Occultella kanbiaonis: one gene and its partner. The protein of the gene in region 1 interacts with the protein of each later gene in a pairwise test. Links are inferred from orthologs where the notes say so. Each region holds a gene or a part of one and is shown in the gene's direction. Other genes may lie near its edges. The genes, in order: GKS42_RS21105 and ndk.

Region 1 (7,833 bases):
CGGCGTCGCCGTAACGGAACCGGGCCAGCGCCGCGCGGACCCGCTCCGGCATCCGCTCACCCCAGATCTCCAGCAGCGTCGCCGGAGTGGTGTCGAAGAGGTAGGCGCGTGCCCGCGGCAGCTCCCGCCAGGTGCGGACCCGGTGGCCGGTCCGGATCACCCCACCGTGCGCCTCGAGGTCAGTCCTGAGCGCGCCGATGATGGCCCCGGACCCACCGACGGGGATCGGCCAGCCGGCCGCATGCGCGTGGGTGGCGAGCATGATCGCGGTGCCGGCGCCGGCGAGCGAGGGCTGCGTGCTGATCGAGTGGGCGGCCACCCCGGTGAACAGCGCGGGGGCGACGTCGCCCCGGAACCGAGCCGACCAGGCTCGCGTGCCCTGCTCGAACAGGCGGGCGGCCGCGCCGACGGCCGCCCGCAGCCCTGTGGGCGTGAGCAGACCGGCCGGCAGGCTCCGGCGGTCGCCGAGCGCGAGCTCGGTGAGCATGGCCGAGTTCTCGACGAGGGGACCGAACAGGTCGAACCAGGCTGCGCCGTCGGGCCCCAGTTCCGCCGCCGTACGCCCGAGCGAACGGTACGCGATACCCGCCGGCCCTTCGGGCATCGGTTGGGCGTAGGCGACCTCGGGGACCCGCAGGTCCACCCCGCGGGCCGCGAGGTCGAACTCGGCGAAGAACGGGCTGGCCAGCGCGAGCGGATGCACGGCGGAACAGATGTCGTGGACCACCCCGGGGGCGAGCCCGAGATCGAGGGTGCGGGCGCCGCCGCCGACGGTCTTCTCCGCCTCGAACACGGTGACCTCGAGACCGGCCCGCGCCAGGGTGACGGCGGCGGCGAGCCCGTTCGGTCCGGAGCCGATCACCACGGCGTCCGTCTGTGCCCTCATGCTGCCATTGTTGCCTACCCGTGAGGGGGCCCGCGTCCGGGCCCGCCTGACCTAGGATCGACCGCAATGAGTTCCCGCCGTCGCAGATTCTGGACGCTCGCCGCCGTGGTCGCCGTGGTGGCTCTCGTCGGTGCGGCCGCAGCCGTGCGCGATCGCGGCCGCGTGGACGAGGTGGGCCTGTACACGCTCGGGATCGGCGTCCAGGCCGACGGATCGGTGACGACGATCCCCACGGACTCCGATGCCCGGTACCTGCCCGGCACGCGGGTCATCGACCCTGGCCCGGACGCGAGCGATGCCGACCGCGAAGCCGCCGAGGCGCTGGCCGAGGCGACCAGGACGTGGCTCGACGCGGGGACCGTGCCGGGCGTCGGTGGCCCGCACGAGGAACTCGTCACGGACGCCCTTCTCGACCTGCACACGCTGACGCTCGAGGGTGGCGCCGCCGTCGCCGGCTTCTCGAGCAAATGGCGTTACGTCTGGCCACGCGACGCGTCGTTCGTGGCGGCCGCGCTCACCGTGACCGGCCACCACGAGGACGCCGTCGAGGTGTTCACGTTCCTGGACGGCGTGCAGCACCCGGACGGCAGCTTCGAGGCGCGCTACCTGCCGGACGGGTCCGGACCGCCCGATGCCCGGGGCCTGCAGACCGACGGCACCGGCTGGGTGCTCTGGGCTCTCGCATACGCGGCGGACGTGCTGGGGCCGGGCGCCGAGCGGGACGAGCTCCTGGCGACGTTCGCGCCGATGATCGAGCGGTCCACGGGCTATCTGCGGGCCCAGGTGGCGAACCCGCGGTCCCTGCCCGCGCCGTCGGCGGACTACTGGGAGCACCGCGAGAGCACCCTGACCCTCGGCACCGCGGCCCCGGTCCTGGCCGGCCTCGAGGCGTCCGCGCGGCTGCACTCCTGGCTCGGCCGCGACTCCGACGCCGCCGCCGTGGGTGCCGATGCCGACCGGCTCGAACAGGCGGTCGTGGCGAACTTCGGGCAGACCGGGTATGGCCGCTACGCCGGACGGTCCCCACGGGACGCGGCCACCGCGTTCGTGCTGCCGCCGTTCCAGCCCGAGGCGCTGCCGGGGGCGGCCGCGGCCTGGGAGTCCTCGATCGCCGAGATGAACAGGCCCGCCGGCGGCCTCGCGCCGGGTGGGTCGTGGCCGGAGACCTCCATCTCCTGGACACCGCAGACCAGCCTGTACGCCTGGTCCGCCGCCGCGAACGGTGAGACCGCCCGTGCCGACGGATGGCTGACGTGGATCACGCAGCACCGCACCCCGCTCGGGGCGATCCCCGAGAAGGTGGGTCCGGACGGCTCCCCCGCCGGCGTCGCGCCGCTGATGTGGTCCGCGGCCGTGGTGATCCTCACCGTCGCCGAGCTCGAGGGCAACGCTCCCTGAGCCCGACGGCGGAACTCGCCACCTCCAGGTCGGTCCGCCTCGGGTGGGGCGTCAGTTCCGGAAGGCGTCGTCCCGCAGCACCACGACGATGCCGTTCGAGGCCGCCGAGGAGTCCTCGATGAGATCGGTGACGGCGAGCAGCTCGCCGACGGCCGCAGCCTCCTCGGCCATGTCCGCGCTGGTGTAGAAGACCGCCGACGCGGTGGGCAGCTCGCGCGAGTAGTTGTCCGGCGTGACGGTCGTCCAGCCATCCTGGGTGAGGACTTCGGCGGCCTCACCGGCCAGGCCGGAGATGCCGGCGCCGTTGAGGACGTACACGGACAGGGCCCGGTCGAGGTCCGCCGGCTCGTCCGTGGTCGGGTCCACGGTGGGCTCCTCGGTGACCGGAGGCTCCTCGGTGGTGCCGTCCGTCGGGGTCGGCTCGCCCGCGTCGGCCGTGGTGGTCGGTGCTCCGGTGGGGTCGTCCCCGCCGCCGAACCCGCCGGAGAGCAGGCGCACGGCCCCGAACGCGAGCGTGGGGGCGAGGATGATCACCAGGATGAACGGCAGGAACGCTCGCCAGCGCGACTGCTGCGCGCGGTGCACGCCCTGCGGGGTCCGATCCGCGCCGAGGGCGTCGAACTCGTCCTCGGAATGCGGATAGTCCCTGTTACTCACACCGGAAGGTTAACGGTTCGGACAGGCTCAGAGTTCATTGCCGAGGCGGCGTGCCGAACGCTCGCGCTGGCGGGTGCTGCGCATCCGGCGCAGCCGCTTGACGAGCATCGGCTCGGCCGCGAGCGCCGTGGGGTCGTCGATCAGGGCGTTCAGGACCTGGTAGTACCGGGTCGCGGACATGTCGAAGAGCTCGCGGATGGCGGTCTCCTTCGCCCCGGCGTACTTCCACCACTGCCGCTCGAAGGCGAGGATCTCGGCGTCGCGTTCACTCAGTGTTGCTGCGTCCGAACTCTGCGTGGACAACACCCGCGCTGCCGACATCGTGCCTCCTCGTTCCCGGTTCCGTCGTGGACCGCCCCATCCTGCGGCGACCCGTGGTGGTTCATAGTAGGGGCAAACGACACGCGTGTCATTCCTGCCGCGCCGGACCCGCTGTGGTACGCGATCGGCCCGATCGGTGTCGCTCCGTGCGCGTCGTCACACTCGTCGCGCTGGTCATGCCCTGTACATGGATCAGCGCCGTGGACGGTTGCTCACGGCCGTCGATCTGCCAAGGTGGACGGGTGAACAGCGTCAAGGAGGGCGGCCCGCGCCCGCTCACGGATCTGATCGACCCGGGCTGGGCCACGGCCCTGGCCGAGGTGGAGCCGCAGGTGCACGCGATGGGCGAGTTCCTGCGGGGTGAGGTGGCCGCCGGGCGCGGCTACCTGCCGGCCGGGGAGCACGTGCTGCGGGCGTTCACGAACCCGCTGGCCGATGTGAGGGTGCTGATCGTCGGGCAGGATCCCTACCCCACCCCTGGTCACGCCATGGGCCTGTCCTTCTCCGTGGCCCCCGAGGTGCGACCGGTGCCGCGGTCGCTGCAGAACATCTACCGCGAGCTCGGCACCGACCTCGGTCTGCCGACCCCGGCCAACGGCGACCTGTCCCCGTGGGCGGATGCCGGGGTCCTGCTGCTGAACCGGAGCCTGACGGTCCGCCCGGGTGAACCGGCGTCCCACCGGGGCAAGGGCTGGGAGGCGGTCACCGACGCCGCGATCCGCGCGCTCGTGGCCCGCGGCACTCCGTTGGTGGCGATCCTGTGGGGCAACGACGCCCGCTCCCTGACCCCGCTGCTCGGGCGAACGCCGATCGTCGCGAGCGCGCACCCGAGCCCCCTGTCCGCCTCCCGTGGGTTCTTCGGGTCGCGTCCGTTCAGCCGCGCCAACGCCCTGCTCGTGGAGCAGGGCGGGCCGCCCGTGGACTGGTCCCTCCAGCCCTGACGCCGCCCGCCAAACCCTGACGCCGCCCCTCCAGCCCCGACGCGGCATCGTGGATTCTCATAGCCAGGACCGCGGTGACCGGAGTAGGAAGGAGTGGTGAACCCCGTGCTGCATCCGGTCTCCGATCCCGCCCGCTGGTCCCGGTACGTCGCCTGCGGCGACTCCATGACCGAGGGCCTGTGGGATCCGGACCCGGACAACCCCGCCCAGGTCCGCGGTTGGGCCGACCAGCTCGCCGGCTCGCTGTCCGCACGCCGGGTCGACGCCGGCCTGGCCCCGCTGGAGTACGCGAACCTGGCCATCCGCGGGCGGCTCCTCGAGCCCATCATCGCCGAGCAGCTCCCGGTCGCTCTCGACGCCGAGCCCGACCTGATCTCCCTCGTCGGCGGCGGCAACGACCTGCTCCGGCCCGGTTCCGACCCGGACCGGATGGCTGCGATCCTCGAGGACGCCGTGCACACGATCCGGCGGGCCGGGGTCGACGTGCTCCTCGCAACCGGGACCGACACCCGGCAGGCCGGGGTGCTTCGCGCCATCCGCGGCCGGGTCGCCACGTTCAACGCGCACATCTGGTCGATCGCCCGCCGGCACGACGCGTACGTGGTCGACGTGTGGGGCCTGCGGGCCATCCAGGACTGGCGGATGTGGGCACAGGACCGCATCCACCTCACCACCGACGGTCACCAGCGGGTCGCGCAGGCGGCGCTGGTGGCGCTCGGTCTCACGCCCGACGACGCAGCCTGGGCCGATCCGTTGGCTCGCCTCGCGCCGGTCCCGACCGGGCAGCGGTTCCGTTCAGACGCGGAGTGGTTCGTCCGCGACGTCTACCCGTGGGCGACCCGCCGCCTACGGGGCCGTTCCTCCGGGGACGCCCGGGTGCCCAAACGACCACGGGTGGCGCCGCTGCCACCCGCCACGTCCGCGGCGACGCCGTCGGACGCCGTCAGCGAGCAGGTGCCGCCTCCGGAAGCACCCGGCCCCAGCGACACCACGGTGCCCCGGTGAGCAGCAACCGCCCGGACGGGTTCTCCTACCGCGAGGTGGGTGCCGAGGTGCGGATCACCCACCACGGCCACCACGCCACGACCCTGCGCGGTGGTCGGGCCGCCGAGTTCCTGCGAGAGGTCGAGTTCGGCGATCCCCAGGAACTGATGGCCCGGGTGACCGGGAACTACAAGCACGGCAACGAACGCACCGCGCGCAACCACCCGCGCAACCGGAGCCGCTGAGGCCACCTCCCGCCGGCGTCGACCTCCGCGTCGACCACCTCACGCCTGCGGCCGGCGACGTCACCGTGCGACCCAGCACCCCGCCGTCGTCAGCTCGGACCGAGGTCTGCGGAGTACCAGAGCTGCGGTTCGATCCGGACCAGGAGCGGCACCCCGAACCCTGCCGCCATCTCGACGTACGCGGCCGCGCCGTCGCCCAGGTAGCGGCGTGCGATCGCGAGGTGTTCGTCTTCGGTCGCCTCCCTGGACTCGGTGACCGGGCCCTCCACGCTCACGTACCGCACCCGCGGCGCGGACTGTTCGGCCAGCAGCGAGAACCGCCCGGCGGCCTCGATCAGGCGTGTCTTGACCGAGTCCGCGGGGGTCACCACCCACAGCGACCCGCCGGGCTCGTAGCCGTACCAGACCGGCACCACGAGCGGTCCGCGGTCCGGACCGGCGCCCACGGCGAGCGCGCCGATGTGGGGCTGGGCCAGGAACTCCTGACGTTCGGTCTCCGGCAGTCCCATGCTGTCTCCTATCGATCGGTGGTGCTGCGGACGTTATCCGCGACCGCCGACATGGCCGGCACCCTCCGCCCGCCCGGCCGACCGCGCCGCGGTGGCTGCCCCCTCCCGCTAGCTCGCCGGTCCCGGCAGCGGCCGCCGCTGCCGAAAACCGGCGGACGCGGTCGAACCGGTGGAGACTGGAGCCAGGTAGGTGTTCGCAGGGAGGCGATCATGACGGACCAACCGGTAGTCACCGAGCGCGAGGCCAGGGCCGTGGCCGAGCAGGCCCGGCCGAGCGAGTGGACCATGGAGTCGTTCGCCAAGGATCTCTACCTCGGCCAGTTCCGCCCGGACCGGATCTGGCCGCGGCCGCCCGAGGACCCCGAACGCGAGGCCCGTGGCGATCAGTTCCTGGCCGATCTGGACGCCCACCTGCGAGAGCATCTGGACGGTCAGCGGATCGAGACCGAGGACCGGATCTCCGACGAGGACCTTGCCGGACTGACCGGGCTCGGCGTGTTCGGCATCAAGATCCCGACCCGCTACGGCGGGCTCGGGCTCAGCCAGGTGCACTACAACCGGGCGCTGATGCTGCTCGGGACCGTGCACCCGAGCCTGGGCGCACTGATCTCGGCGCACCAGTCCATCGGGGTGCCCGAGCCGGTGAAGCAGTTCGGCAACCCCGAGCAGAAGGAGCAGTACCTGCGCCGGTGCGCCGAGGGGGCGATCTCCGCGTTCCTGCTCACGGAACCGGATGTCGGGTCGGACCCGGCCCGGCTGCAGACCGCCGCCACCCGCACTCCCGAGGGCGACTACCTGCTCGACGGTGTGAAGCTGTGGACGACGAACGGCGTCCTCGCCGAACTGCTGGTGGTGATGGCGAGGGTCGCCCCGCACGCCGACGGCAAGGGCGGGATCACGGCGTTCGTGGTGGAGGCGGACGCCCCGGGCATCACCGTCGAGCGCCGGAACACGTTCATGGGACTGAAGGGGCTCGAGAACGGATTGACCCGGTTCCACCAGGTGCGGGTGCCCGCCGGCGCGGTGATCGGCCGTGAGGGTCAGGGCCTGAAGATCGCGCTCACCACGCTGAACACGGGGCGGCTGTCCATCCCGGCGTTGTGCGTCGCGGCGAGCAAGTGGTCGCTCAAGATCGCCCGCGAGTGGGCGCTCGAGCGGGTGCAGTGGGGCCGGCCGGTCGGCCGGCACCCGGCCATCGCCCACCAGCTCGCGTTCATGGCCGCGACCACCTACGCCGAGGAGGCGATGGTCGAGATCGCCGGCGAGCTCTCCGACTCCGGCGGCGCCGACATCCGGATCGAGGCCGCGCTCGCCAAGCTCTGGTGCTCCGAGATGGCCTGGCAGGTCGCGGACCGGCTCGTGCAGATCCGGGGCGGGCGCGGGTACGAGACGTCCGCGTCCCTTGCCGCCCGCGGCGAACGGGCGGTGCCCGCCGAGCAGGTGCTGCGGGACCTGCGGATCAACCGGATCTTCGAGGGCTCCAGCGAGATCATGCACCTGCTGATCGCCCGGGAGGCCGTGGACGCGCACCTGTCCGTGGCCGGCCGGCTCATCGACCCGGACGCGGACCTGTCGGCCAAGGCCGAGGCGGCCAAGGCGGCGGCCGGCTTCTACGCCGGCTGGTTGCCGCGCCTGCTCGTCGGCCCTGGGGACTCCCCCACCTCCTACGCCGACCTCGGCCCGCTCGCCGGGAACCTGCGGTTCGTGGAGCGCACGTCGCGGCGGCTGGCCCGGTCGACGTTCTACGGGATGGCCCGCTGGCAGGGTGGCCTCGAGCACAAGCAGGGCTTCCTCGCGCGGATCGTCGACATCGGGGCGGAACTGTTCGCGATGACGGCCGTGTGCGCGCACGCCTCACGGCACGGCGGCGGGGCCGGGCCCGGCTCCCCGCA
Region 2 (7,727 bases), 2.6 Mb from region 1 along the record:
GACGGCGTATCTGCGTGCCGCCAAGGTCGCCGACGGCCCCACGGTCGACGCCGCCGGCATCGCGGCACTGCTCGACGCCGCCGTTGGCGGCATCGTCGCGCGCGGCAAGGCCGAGGTGGGCGACAAGACGATGGTCGACGCGTGGACCCCTGCGGCCGCGGCCGCCCTGGAGGTCGCCGACGGCGGTGGGACGGCCACGCAGGCGCTGCGCGCGGCGGCGACGGCGGCCCGCACCGGTGCCGAGTCGACCGATCCGCTCGTGGCGCGCAAGGGCCGGGCCAGTTACCTGGGGGAGCGGGCCGTCGGGCACCGGGACCCGGGTGCGGAGTCCTCCGCCCTGCTCCTCGCGGTGGCCGCCGACGTGGCCGAGGCAGCCGGGGCCGGCGCGGCCGGGGCGGCGGGGTGAGCGCCGCCACGGCGCTCGTGCTCGTCTCCCACTCCGCGCAGCTGGCTGCGGGTGCCGTCGAGGTGGCCCAGCAGATGGCTCCGGACGTGGCCATCCGGGCGGCCGGGGGCACCGAGGACGGCCGGATCGGGACGAGTTACGACCTGGTCGAGCAGGCCGTCACGGCCCTGCTCGACGGCGGGGCGACAGCGGTCGCGATCCTCACCGACCTGGGGTCGGCAGCGCTCACGGCGGAGTCGGTCGTGGACGTGCTCGACGACGACCGCGTGGTCATGGTCGACGCCCCGTTCGTCGAGGGGGCGGTCGCGGCGGCGGTCGCGGCCCAGTCCGGCGGCGACGCCGCCGCGGTCGGCGCCGCCGCCCGCACCGCGATCGACTCGTTCGGCGACTCGGCCACGGTCGGGGCGGGCAGCGCGGGCGACGTCGCCGCGGCGGCCACGGACGCCGTCGAGCGCTCCGTGGTGCTGCGCAACCGGCTCGGGCTGCATGCCCGGCCCGCGGCCACCCTGGCCCGCAAGGCGGCGGACTTCGACGCCGAAGTGACCCTGAACGGGGTGGACGCGGCCAGCGTGCTGGCCCTGATGGGTCTCGGCCTGACCGGCGGTGCCGAGCTGCACCTGCGGGCCACCGGTCCGCAGGCCGCGCAGGCCCTGGAGGCGATCGTGGCGGACGTGGAGGCCGGCTTCGGCGAGGAGTGAGCCGGGCAGGTCGGGCGGAGGTGACGGGCGGCTGTGGCGAACGCCACAGCCGCCCGCTCCCTTGTACTGACGCCGGAACCGCCGGTCGTCCACCCCTGGTCTGACTCGGCTGGGACACATTTCCCCATGTCGGACGACCCGCCGGCCGTCGGCATCGCGCACTATTGATCTGATCGGTGCGCCCTGCCCGCCGGCGCCGCACGAGAACCGAACGTCGAGGAATCCATGGCACACGCCCCTACGTTGACCGATGACAAGCCGAAGATCGTCCTGAACCAACGGATGGTCTGGCTCATCTTCGGTGCGTTGATGGCCGGGATGTTCATGTCCTCGCTGGACCAGTCGATCATCGGCACCGCGATGCCGACGATCGTCGGCGAGCTGAGCGGCGTCGAGCACCAGGGCTGGCTCGTCACGATCTACATCCTGTCGCTCGCGGTGGTGATGCCGCTGTACGGGAAGTTCGGTGACATCTGGGGCCGGCGCTGGCCCTTCCTCGTCGCCATCGCGCTGTTCACGATCGCCTCGGCGGGCGCCGGGTTCGCCCAGGACTTCAACCAGCTGGTGATCTGGCGGGGCGTCCAGGGCCTCGGCGGTGGTGGCCTGATGATCCTCTCGCAGGCGATCATCGCGGACATCGTCCCGGCCAGGGACCGCGGCAAGTACATGGGTCCGATGGGTGCGCTGTTCGGCATCTCGGCCGTGATCGGCCCGCTCCTCGGCGGCCTCTTCACCGAGAACGCGGACTGGCGCTGGTGCTTCTGGATCAACATCCCGATCGGGATCGTCGCGTTCGCGATCGGCTGGTTCACGCTGAAGCTGCCGAGCCACCGGTCCGGTCGCCGGATCGACGTCGGCGGCATCGTGTTCATGGTGCTGGCCACGTCCGGGCTGGTGCTGGCCACCAGCTGGGAGAGCTGGAGCGGCTCGCGGGGCTACGACTGGAGCGACCCGCTCCTGCTCGGCCTCGTGATCGGCACCGTCGTCTCGGCGGTGCTGTTCGTGATCGTCGAGAACCGGGTCGCCGACCCGCTGCTGCCGATGCACCTGTTCAAGAACCGTACGTTCTCGATCTCCACGGCGGTCGGGCTCATCATCGGGGCCGGCATGTTCGCCGCCCTCGGCTTCCTGCCCACGTTCCTGCAGATGTCCACCGGCGCCGGGGTCACCGAGTCCGGGTTCCTGCTGCTGCCGATGATGGTCGGCGTCATGGTCACCGCGATCGGATCCGGTCTCGCGATCACGAAGATCGGCCGGTACCGGATGTTCCCGATCACCGGCATGGCGATCGCGACCCTCGGCCTGATCTGGTTGACCCGGATCACCGGGGACATGTCGATGGTCCTGTTCGGGGCGATGATCTTCACGCTCGGCGCCGGGCTCGGCCTGGTGATGCAGACGATCGTGCTCGCGGTGCAGAACTCCGTGGACCCGCATGAGATCGGGACGGCCACCAGCGCCAACAACTTCTTCCGGGAGATCGGCGCCGCCGTCGGCGCTGCGCTGTTCAGCACGATCTTCACGACCCGCCTCGTGGACAACCTCACCGAAGGACTCGCCACGATCCCACCCGACGAGCTGCCCGCGGACGGGCTCGGTATCGAGACGCTCACGCCCGGGGTCGTGAACCAGCTGCCCGACGCCCTGAAGGAACTCGTCGTGAACAGCTACGCCGAGTCGCTGGCACCGTCGTTCTGGGCGTTCGTGCCCCTGCTCGCGTTCGGGTTCGTGCTCACCCTGTTCTTGCGCGAGGTGAAGCTGTCCGACACCGCCGGCATGGTCGCCCGCGGCGAGGCAGTGGTCGAGGGTCCGCCGCACAACCACGGGCACTGGCACGGTCACCACGTCGCCGAGTCCGACGAGGATTCGGGGGCGGACGAACCGGCCCATGAGCACGGGCCCGCGAAGCACAGAGCCGGCGACCGCAGGTCCGGCGAGCATGGGCCCGGCGGTTCGGTCGACGAGACCGAGGACGCGGGCTCTCGCAGCCGGTGAGCCGGACTAGCCTGGGGTGGTGACCATGCCCCCCGCCCCCGTGCCGAGCCCCGACGACCGGGCCGCGTCCGCCGTCGACGGTGTCCACGTGGCGCCCGCGGCCACCGGATCCGGCACCGCGACACCACCCGCTCGGCGACCGCAGCGTTCGGCGCGGCTGATCTTCTGCCTGACCGTGCTCACCCTCGAGGTGTTCGTGGTCTTCTTCGCCACCCTGGTCGCGTTCGGGCTGCAGCTCTCCGAGCCCGGGGTGGCCTGGGCGGTCGGTGGCGCAGGCATGCTGGTCTGCATCGTGGCGGCCTACCTGCAGAAGTACCCGATCGGGCTGATCGCCGGGTACGTCGTCCAGGCGCTGCTCCTGCTGAGCGGCATCCTGGTCCCGATGATGCTCGTGATCGGCATCGTGTTCGCCGCCATCTGGGTCACGGGCGTATGGCTCGGCGGGAAGATCGACGCCGAACGCCTCGAGCGGCTGCGCGCCGAGCAGGCCGCCGCTGCATCCTGACGCCACTACTGTGAGTGCCATGACGACCAGCACCGAGCGCACCCTCATCCTGATCAAGCCCGACGGCGTCCGGCGCGGTCTCGTCGGCGAGATCCTCCGGCGGGTGGAGGCGAAGGGGTACACGCTCACCTCCGTCGAACTCCGGACCGCCGACGACGACCTCCTTGCCGCCCACTACGCCGAGCACGAGGGCAAGCCGTTCTACGCCCCGCTCGTGGAGTTCATGGGCTCCGGCCCGGTGCTCGCCGCGATCGCCGAGGGCAACCGCGTGATCGAGGGTTTCCGCGCGCTCGCCGGGGCGACCGACCCCACCGCGGCGCTGCCGGGCACCATCCGCGGCGACCTCGGTCGCGACTGGGGCCTGAAGGTGCAGCAGAACCTGGTGCACGGCTCCGACTCCGTGGAGTCCGCCGAGCGCGAGATCGGCCTCTGGTTCCCGGGTCGCTGACCGCTCACGGCCTCGGGACAGGCGCCTCAAAACGCACACGAACCGGGCCGGCGTGAGGCCACGATCGGACATTGCCCCGCCCGATGCCGCGTCCGTAGCCTGCTTCCAGGGACGGGTGACGACGCCCTCCTGTGACACGACACCTTCACGGACCGCAGGGGGAGCCTTGACCAACCCGCCCAACCCGACCATCCTGATCGACCTGTTGCCGGACCTGCGGCGTGACCTGTTCGGTCCGGCGCGGATGGCCAGGCTGGCCGAGTTCGGCGAGGTGTTCGCACCCGATCGCAGGCTGGTGGCCGAGCGGCGCCTGGAGTACGACATCGTCGTCACCGGGTGGGGGTCGGCACGGTTCCCGGACCGGTTGCAGCCGGAGAACCGTCTTCGGATGATCGCGCACAGTGCGGGCACGATCCGCAAGGTCGTTCCCAGGACGCTGCTGACGGACGGCGTCCGGGTCAGCCAGGCGGCCTCGGGGATGGCCGTCTCGGTGGCCGAGCTCGCCCTGTACATGACGCTGTCCCTGATGCGGAACCTCGCCCAGGTCGATCGACGGATGCAGCGGGGCGACTGGGCCGGCGCGTCGGGATTCGGCCTTGGCCGCACGATCGCGGGCACCCGGATCGGCGTGATCGGAGCAAGCAGGGTCGGCCGCGCCTACATCGAGCACCTGACCGGGCTGGGCGCCGAGGTGGTCGTCACCGACCCCTACCTGACCCGGCGGGACGCGGAGGAGATGGGCGTTCAGCTCTGTGACCTCGACGAGTTGCTCCGGTCCTGTGCGGTCGTTGCTCTGCACGCTCCGGTCACCGACGAGACCCGCGGGATGCTGACGGCGCAGCGGCTCTCGCTGATCCCGAACGGCGGCATCCTCGTCAACACGGCCCGGTCGGCGGTCCTGGACAGCGGGGCGCTGCTCTCGGAGTTGCGCAGCGGTCGACTGAGTGCGGCTCTCGACGTCTACGACGTCGAGCCGTTGCCGGCCGACGACCCCTTGTGGACGCTGCCGAACGTCCTGCTGACACCACACATCGGCGCCTTGACCACCCATTCGCGGGCGATGCAGGGCGATGTGGTGGTCGACGAGATCGACCGGTTCGTGGCGGGTGCGCCGTTGGTCTTCGAGGTCACGGACCTGACGTACGACCGTCTCGCATGAACCGGAGCCTGGCGTACTCGACCCTGGGTGAGCCAGGGATGGACGTCTCGACGGTGATCTCGCGTGCGGGACTCGCCGGCGCGGTCGGCCTGGAACTTCGGGTGGCGCCGGGCGAGGTCCTCACGCTCGCCTCCGGCGTGGTGACGGCGCGGGGGCTGGGCGAGCGGCTCCGGGCCGCAGGACTGACGGTGCTCGCGCTGAACTCCTACGTCGCCCTGGCCTCCGGGCAGGACCCGACCGCGGTCGACGGCGAGCTCCGTCATCTTCTCGATCTCGCCGACGCCGTCGGTGCAGCAGGCGTTCGCGTCTTCGTGAAGCGTCCGGAGCACGCGTCGGCTGCCGAAGGTGACCGTCTCGCCGTCGAGCGGCTCGGCCGTGTGCTGGGCACCGCCGCCACCGGTCCGCTGGTGCTCATCGAGACGCACGACTCCCACTCGACCGGAGCCTCGGTGCGGGCCCTGCTCGATCGGCTGCCGCAGTCGATCGCCGACCGGGTGGGCGTCATCTGGGACACCGCGCACACCTGGTCGGCACGGGAGGATCCGGCTCGAAGTGCGGCATTGTTGCGCCCCTGGCTCACTCACGTGCAGGTCAAGGACGTGGCCGACCGGGCCGATCCGAGACCGGTGGACCTGGGGACCGGTCGGTTCCCGGTCCAGGAACTCGCCGACGCGCTCGACGGGATCGGTTACGACGGGCCGGTCAGCCTCGAGTGGGAGCGCACCTGGCACCCGGCACTCCCGCCGCTCACGCAGGCCCTCGGACACCTGCGTGGCTGGGCCGCGCCACTGCTCCCGGAGGGTGGACCGACATGAGCGACTCTGCGTCCGCGGCACCCGAGGTCGCCGGAAGGGCGTCGGCGGTGCAGCGGCGCCGGACCGAGCTCCTCGCGCTCGTTCGGCGGGAGGGTCGCCTCGACGTGGGTCCCACCGCGGCCCGGCTCGGCGTCACCCAGGAGACCCTGCGACGCGATCTGCTGGCGATGGAGCGGTCCGGACTGGTCCGCCGGACCTACGGGGCCGCGTTCCCCGTCGAGAGTGGCCGGCTCGAGGCGAAGTACGAGGTGCGCAAGTCCCGCAACGTCGAGGAGAAACGGCGCATCGCCGATGCGGCGGCCGCCTTGGTCGGACCTGCGCAGACGGTCTACATCGACGACGGGTACCTGCCGAGTCTCGTCGCGCAGCGGCTGACGTCGGAGCGGCCGGTCACGGTCGTGACGAGTTCCCTGCCGACCGCGATGGCGGTCGCGGAGCGACCGGGAGTCGAGGTGCTCCTCGTCGGCGGCCGGGTGCGCGGATCCGCGTTCAGCACGGTCGAGCACGGTCGCGACTCCCTCCTCGAACGGCTCCGCATCGACGTCGCCTTCATGAGCGCCGGCGGGATCTCGCCCGAACGTGGCTTGACCACCACCGATCCGGCCGTGGCCGCCGTGAAGACGGCCGCGATGGCTGCCTCGGCACGCCGGATCTTCATCGGCACCCACGCGAAGTTCGGCATGACCGCCTTCGTCCGATTCGCCGACGTCCACGAGTTCGAGGCCCTGGTCACGGGCACCGAGGTCCCCGCGCACCGCACCGCCCGGTACGCACGCCTGGGCCCGCGGGTGATCCGAGCATGACCGGCGCATCTCGTCCCCTCCGCAACGACGCGTCACCGGGAGCGCGCGATCAGCCGGTCGCGACCCAGCCGGACCATCGGATGACCTTCGCGATCACGGCCGGCCCGGCGGGCGGGTGGGCGGCGTACTGCGGGTGGCGGGCCACCAGCGCCTCGAGGGCGGCGTCGTACTCCGGCCCGGACGTGACCACGCGCGCACGCGCATCCGCGCGCACCCACCAGAGCCGGCTCCAGTCCGCTTCGTAGTGATCGGCGAGGAGACCAACCGTCGGGTTGGCCGCGATGTTCGCGAGCCGGCGCAGCGCCCGGGAGCGCTTGGGCTTGTGGTCCACGGCATGCACGACGGCGTCGCCCATCAGAGCGTGCACCACCGGCACGAGGTGGGGCACGCCGACCGCGTCCGCCGTGGCGAGGTACGCGTGCGGTGCCGCCTCGAGTCGACTCCTGCATTCCTCGGGACTCAGCGCCGTCATAGGGACTCACTACCACGCCGACGGTGCCGGCCGCTCGCGCGGGACCGGCGGGGCGAGTACCCGCCCGGAACGACCACGTCAATGGGGGTGACGTAGTGCGCGTGCGGAGGTAGAACTGGGGGGTACCCCAACGAGGAGGACCCCATGAGCGCACCCACTGTGGAGCACGTGATCAACGGCCAGCGGCGTAGCACCGGCGGCGATCCCATCGACGTCACCGATCCCGCCACCGGCCGGGTGATCGCCGTGATCCCCGCGGCCGGTCAGGCCGAGCTGGACGAGGCCGTCGCCGCGGCGCAGGCGGCGTTCGACCAGTGGTCCCAGACGTCGCTCACCAAGCGGGCCGGGGTGCTGTTCGCGTTCCGGGAGCAGGTTGCGAGCCGCCGCGCGGAGATCGAGGAGATCATCTCCCGCGAGCACGGCAAG

What was found.
Region 2: the proteins of GKS42_RS21105 (region 1) and ndk interact in binary tests that used the Escherichia coli proteins (3 or more experiments, as listed by UniProt). The link is inferred for Occultella kanbiaonis from one-to-one orthologs.

What each region holds. Positions count from the first base shown.
Region 1 is NZ_CP046175.1:4,582,822-4,590,654, forward strand. Bases 2,486-5,353 are described here. They hold GKS42_RS21105 (uracil-DNA glycosylase), read left to right. Parts: upstream 2,486-3,504; coding sequence 3,505-4,203; downstream 4,204-5,353. Other genes in these bases: GKS42_RS21095 (LytR C-terminal domain-containing protein), read right to left, coding at 2,486-2,941; GKS42_RS21100 (DUF3263 domain-containing protein), read right to left, coding at 2,969-3,262; GKS42_RS21110 (SGNH/GDSL hydrolase family protein), read left to right, coding at 4,300-5,208; GKS42_RS21115 (hypothetical protein), read left to right, coding at 5,205-5,353. Outside these bases: GKS42_RS21085 (phytoene desaturase family protein), read right to left, coding at 1-886; GKS42_RS21090 (glycoside hydrolase family 15 protein), read left to right, coding at 953-2,284; more of GKS42_RS21095, read right to left, coding at 2,336-2,485; more of GKS42_RS21115, read left to right, coding at 5,354-5,432; GKS42_RS21120 (pyridoxamine 5'-phosphate oxidase family protein), read right to left, coding at 5,522-5,941; GKS42_RS21125 (acyl-CoA dehydrogenase family protein), read left to right, coding at 6,152-7,833. UniProt on the Escherichia coli protein: Excises uracil residues from the DNA which can arise as a result of misincorporation of dUMP residues by DNA polymerase or due to deamination of cytosine.
Region 2 is NZ_CP046175.1:1,952,964-1,960,690, forward strand. Bases 2,576-5,337 are described here. They hold ndk (nucleoside-diphosphate kinase), read left to right. Parts: upstream 2,576-3,623; coding sequence 3,624-4,052; downstream 4,053-5,337. Other genes in these bases: GKS42_RS08980 (MDR family MFS transporter), read left to right, coding at 2,576-3,099; GKS42_RS08985 (DUF4233 domain-containing protein), read left to right, coding at 3,125-3,604; GKS42_RS08995 (hydroxyacid dehydrogenase), read left to right, coding at 4,219-5,211; GKS42_RS09000 (sugar phosphate isomerase/epimerase family protein), read left to right, coding at 5,208-5,337. In the rest of the region: dihydroxyacetone kinase subunit DhaL, read left to right, coding at 1-406; dihydroxyacetone kinase phosphoryl donor subunit DhaM, read left to right, coding at 403-1,104; more of GKS42_RS08980, read left to right, coding at 1,330-2,575; more of GKS42_RS09000, read left to right, coding at 5,338-6,026; GKS42_RS09005 (DeoR/GlpR family DNA-binding transcription regulator), read left to right, coding at 6,023-6,829; GKS42_RS09010 (TIGR03668 family PPOX class F420-dependent oxidoreductase), read right to left, coding at 6,879-7,301; GKS42_RS09015 (CoA-acylating methylmalonate-semialdehyde dehydrogenase), read left to right, coding at 7,446-7,727. UniProt on the Escherichia coli protein: Major role in the synthesis of nucleoside triphosphates other than ATP. The ATP gamma phosphate is transferred to the NDP beta phosphate via a ping-pong mechanism, using a phosphorylated active-site intermediate.